DNA from 2 places in the Brevibacillus composti genome. Region 2 is predicted to be linked to the other one. Evidence: riboswitches for the same ligand, from Rfam matches in the RefSeq annotation. Region 2 holds a riboswitch; the other holds the start of a gene.

Region 1 (2,457 bases), 1.8 Mb from region 2:
GCACAGGCGTGTAATCCATCAGATCCGCCTTTTTGATTGTGTCGATGTACCAGCGGGAAAAGTCTTCCGCCTGCGGGGTAATTTCTTTGACAAATGATTTTTCCTCTTTCATGTAGGCTCACTCCTTTTGGTCTTTTCCTTGGAAAAAATGAAAAAATCCCCCATCCCACAAAGGGACGGGGGAGAAACCCGCGGTACCACCCTGATTGACCGCTCGTGCATGCATGCACATCGCGATCCGCTCATGACCCGTTAACGGCGGGCACACCGGCATGGCTCTTCGCCAGCAGCTTCCGGATGGGGAGCAGATGCCATCAGTGCATCGACCTTGCAGCCAAAGGGTCGACTCTCTGCAGCACGATCGGACCTGCGATTCCGTTCATTGCTTTTGATTTTAATCAATGGTCAGGCGCGCTCGCCAATAGGGGAGACGCAGCCAAAATTTCTAGCCTTATGGTAGCAAAAGGATATTCGAAAGTCAATTTCCCGAACGGATGCGCAGCCGCGGAGCCAGCTTGGCGTACAGCGGATAGGCCACCAGCGACAGGAGCACGCCTTTTATCAGATTAAACGGCACGATGCCGTACAAGACCAAAGACCAGACACTCTCCGCCTGGAACTGAGCCACCAGCTGCTCCAGCGATACCTGGTAGAGCGCGGCGTAAGCGGGCAGCAGCAGATAGGCATTGGCAACAGCCATGACCGCTGTCATCAGCAGCGTGCCCAGAGCGAGGCCGGCGAGGAAATTCTTTTTCCCCTGTCCCAAGCGCTGAAGGGAGACCGCCGCGACGATAAAGCTGGCGCCGGCCACGACATTGGCCAGCTCCCCGATCAATAGGCCGTCTGTGTTTTTAAACAACATGTGGAGAGCGTTTTTCAGCACTTCCACGATCACGCCGGCCATCGGTCCGTACATCAAGGCCCCGATCAAACCCGGCAACGTACTAAAATCAAGCTTCAAAAACGTCGGCATCAGCGGCACCTGAAATTCCAGGTACTGCAGCACGAATGCGACCGCCGCCAGCATGGGAATCGTCACCAGCCGCTGCGTCGCTTGCGATCTTGGAATCGCTGTTTCTCTCATCTGCAACCATCTCCTCATGTGGTTCTTCCTTCTTTGAGGAATGGCAACAGCACACGCGTCTCCATGCCTCGCGCCTGTGCTCTTTCTCGTCTGAGCCTGGCGATGTCCAGCCGAATAAAACGTCGGCTTTCCTATTGGCCATCGCAAGCCCTCGCCTTTTCGATCCTTCCTGCTTTCCTTTTCGGCGATTCCAACCATTCTGAAAGCAGAAAAGCCCTGAGGATAAATCTCCTCAGGGCGTAGACCGCTAGGCAAAGACAACGAAAGAAACCTGCACATTCGGGTACAAGAAACCAGAGGGTACCGGCAAACGCCAAAAACCCCTGAATCTCGCGACCCGCGCACAAGCAAACAAGCACGCTGCATACACGTACTGTCGTCATCCTTCTCCCATCCAGACTGTACTGTCGGCTCTGGACTTGCACCAGATCCTGCACTCCAAGATGACATCTCGCATCCGGGAGGCTCGCGGGCTTACGCTGTGCCAATCGCACGGCGATCACCGCCGGTCGGGAATTTCACCCTGCCCCGAAGGAATGTATTTATTTTTTATACACACGTATTATAAGTGGCTTTCCCGGATTTGACAATGAGGGAAGTTTGCCAATTGCACTCCATGCGTACCCTCCCGTCAGACATGCCCTCGCCTGGACAGGCGGGTCCACACCTCCGTAAGCAGGTACGGAGAAAGGATGATGAACAAGGGCAACAGCTCCAGGAAAACAGCGATAACTTTTTCGTAGTACCAGGCAAAAAACACGAGAAAGCCCCCCAACCGCCGGCGGTCAAGGGGCCATCATCCGATCGATCAAGACCCCGCACCGCTGTATTTGCGAACGCCCCAATTCCACACGAAAATCCCAATGGCGAAAAAGACGATTCCGACAATGGGCGTAAAGGCGGCGTAGACATACCAGGCTTCCTTGCGAAGGAAGTAGGCCGCCGGATACACCCCGACGAAAGCAAACGGCAAGATATAGGTCAATACGATGCGAATCACTTTGTTGTAGACGTCCACCGGATAGCGGCCGTACTGTTGAATATTCCAGATCATCGGCGAGATCCCTGTGCGGGAGTCGGAGAAAAAGCTGACCGCCGCGATCGCCGTGTAGACGCCGCCGTAGATCAGCACCCCGCTTGCGACCAGCACCAGGAAGATGATCGGGTCGTACCAGGTGAAGGACAGCTCCAGCCGAATAGCCGCATAGCCCATGATGATCAGCCCGGTCACCACGCCGAAGATGCGGTCGGGGGCGATGGACTCCAGACAGACCTGGGCCAAATTGTTGAGCGGCCGGGTCAGGACGCGGTCCATCTCCCCGCGGATGATGTAGCGCTCGTTGAAGTCCCAGAACCCGAAAAACATCGAAAAG
Region 2 (2,457 bases):
ACCAGGCTGCCCGGCTTCAACTGGGAGAGCGCCGTCACTTGCCAGGTCTCCGGCATGACATCCGCCTGAAAACGAGTGGGCGTATAGGAAGTCACCGTGAGACACACGCCGTTGACGGCAATGCTGTCTCCGATTGCGGCATCCTCCAGGACGGTCTGGGCGCGTATCACCAGCGTGCAGGATTGGGCGTTTCGCGTGATGCTTTCTACTGTGCCTACTTCTTCGATCAGTCCGGTAAACATGTGAGATCCCTCCCTGCCGGCTGCCCCCATACGGGATAGCCTGTGATGCACAAATCATGGCTGCCGATCATTTCTACCTCGACATCGGCCAGCGGGATGGCGTCCTGCATCTCCGCGAACCCCTGACCGCCATACGAGGTAGGCGCTCCCTGACCGCCGATTAGTTTGAAAGAGAAAAACTGGATGACTTTTTGAATCGCACCTGCCTCCAAAAACGAGCCGTTTACCGCTGAGCCCCCCTCGACCAAAAGAGAGGTAACCCCTCTTTGCCCCAGGGATTCCAGCACGCGTTCTATGCCTACGCCATCCGGCAGTCTGACGACCTCGACACCTCTCTGCTCCAGCTCCTGTTGCCGAGCAGAAGGAGCCTTGTCCGAGGTATAGATCAGCGTCGGCGCATGCCCGTCGCAAATCACGCGGGCATCTGCCGGGATGCGCAGCCGGCTGTCGAGGATGACGCGCAGCGGCTGCCGCCCGCGCACCTCCCCGTCTTCCCGGGCAGTCAGCTCCGGATTATCCGCCAGCACGGTCTGCACCCCGACGAGGATCGCATCATGCTCGCGCCGCAGCCGGTGCACCCGCTTGCGAGACTCTTCCCCCGTAATCCAGCGGCTGTGCCCGGTGCGCGTCGCGATCTTTCCATCCAGTGTGCTTGCCGTTTTTACCGTAACAAATGGCTTTTTTGTGCCGATGTAATGGAAAAACACCTCATTCAGCCGCTTCGCCTGTGCGGCGCAGATTCCGACGCTCACCTCCAGGCCCGCCTCCTGCAAAAGACGGATTCCCGCTCCCGCTACCCGTGGATTGGGGTCTTCTACGGCGACGACTACTCGCCTGATCCCCGCTTCGATCACCGCCCGCGCACAAGGCGGCGTCCTCCCCTGATGGCTGCAAGGCTCCAGGGTAACATAGAGGTCCGCTCCTTTTGCGTGCTCGCCAGCCATTCGCAGCGCGTGCACCTCGGCATGCGGTTCGCCCGCTTTCACATGCGTCCCCAATCCGACGACCATGCCATCCTTGACGACGACTGCTCCAACTAATGGATTGGGTGCCGTCTGCCCCTTGGCGGATCGGGCCAACTCCAGCGCAAGCGCCATGTGCTGCCAGTCATGTTCAGACATCTCCTCTGCTCCTTTCCCGTTTGTAATGGCCATCGCCGCTCGGCGCGACTTCCTGGAATGCCAAAAAGCCCTTGAAGCGCGCTTCAGGGCAAGGGGAAAGAAGCCTTCTCACTCCCGTTTTTTCAACGAAGAGACAGAGGCTGCCTCACTGCCTTCTCCCATCCGGACTATACCGTCGGCCCTGGATTTGCACCAGGTCAGTCGCTCGCTATCACGTAGGACAAGCGAGCGAGTCGCGGGCTCAGACTGTCGTCATCACCGCCGGTCGGGAATTTCACCCTGCCCTGAAGGTCTGCTTTTTGTGGTTGTAGTACCGCGGCACCGATTCCTCCACCGCGATGGCTTGCTCCTGTCTCTCCTTTCGGCGACCGGACTCGTCCGGTCTTTTGCAATCGGGTAGGGGGCTACCCATTAGTTGAGTAGCCGACCTCCCACACCACCGTACGTACCGTTCGGTATACGGCGGTTCCTTAGTTCACGCAGTCACTTGTCGATAATAATCTGAGAAGAAAAGAAATCCGAGGCCTTTAATGGTGTTGTTATCGAGGGCTTTCGCGAGGATGGGGCTATTGGAGATTCTCCAGTAGCTCTTTCTTGTATTTGCGTATTCCCATGCCTTGAACTTTGGGATTCCAAACGAGATCAGCTTTTCGAATTTTGTCCTTATTCGTTTCCATTGTTTCCAGTAGATCATTCGAATCCTTCTTCTCATCCATTCATCCGTTGTTTGGAGCAGGTTCTTCATATCCGCAATCTTGAAGTAGTTGACCCATCCCATGATATAGCGTCTGAGCCTTTCGGCTCTCTCTTCATTTCCCATGCCATTGCTTCTTGCGGTTAGTTCCTTCACTCTTGTTTTCATTTTGGCGATGGATTTGGGATGGATGCGGACTTTCACTTGCCCTCGTTGGTTGTAGAATGAGAATCCCAGAAACTTCACTCGAATGGCTAGGTCCACCACGGTTTTCTCCCGATTTACTTTTAGGAACAGCTTCTTTTCAATGTAGGGGAGAATGTTGGTTAGTGTCCGTTCGGCACTTCGTCTGCTCTTGCAGAAGATGAGTAAATCATCTGCGTATCGCACAAACTTGTGT

The links. A riboswitch is a leader RNA that binds a small molecule or an ion and turns the genes downstream of it on or off. The one in region 2 is predicted to bind FMN.
Region 1: linked by a shared signal. The riboswitch ahead of JD108_RS18225 (ECF transporter S component) and the one ahead of ribD (bifunctional diaminohydroxyphosphoribosylaminopyrimidine deaminase/5-amino-6-(5-phosphoribosylamino)uracil reductase RibD) in region 2 are both predicted to bind FMN.

Annotation. Positions count from the first base shown of each region.
Region 1 is NZ_CP066308.1:3,619,812-3,622,268, forward strand. Features, by position in the region: gene proS (proline--tRNA ligase) at 1-112, opposite strand, end outside; gene JD108_RS18225 (ECF transporter S component) at 479-1,084, opposite strand; FMN riboswitch at 1,463-1,624, opposite strand; gene JD108_RS22620 (hypothetical protein) at 1,716-1,844, opposite strand; gene JD108_RS18230 (ABC transporter permease) at 1,893-2,457, opposite strand, start outside.
Region 2 is NZ_CP066308.1:921,343-923,799, reverse strand. Features, by position in the region: gene JD108_RS04865 (riboflavin synthase) at 1-242, opposite strand, end outside; gene ribD (bifunctional diaminohydroxyphosphoribosylaminopyrimidine deaminase/5-amino-6-(5-phosphoribosylamino)uracil reductase RibD) at 227-1,363, opposite strand; FMN riboswitch at 1,510-1,659, opposite strand; gene ltrA (group II intron reverse transcriptase/maturase) at 1,839-2,457, opposite strand, start outside.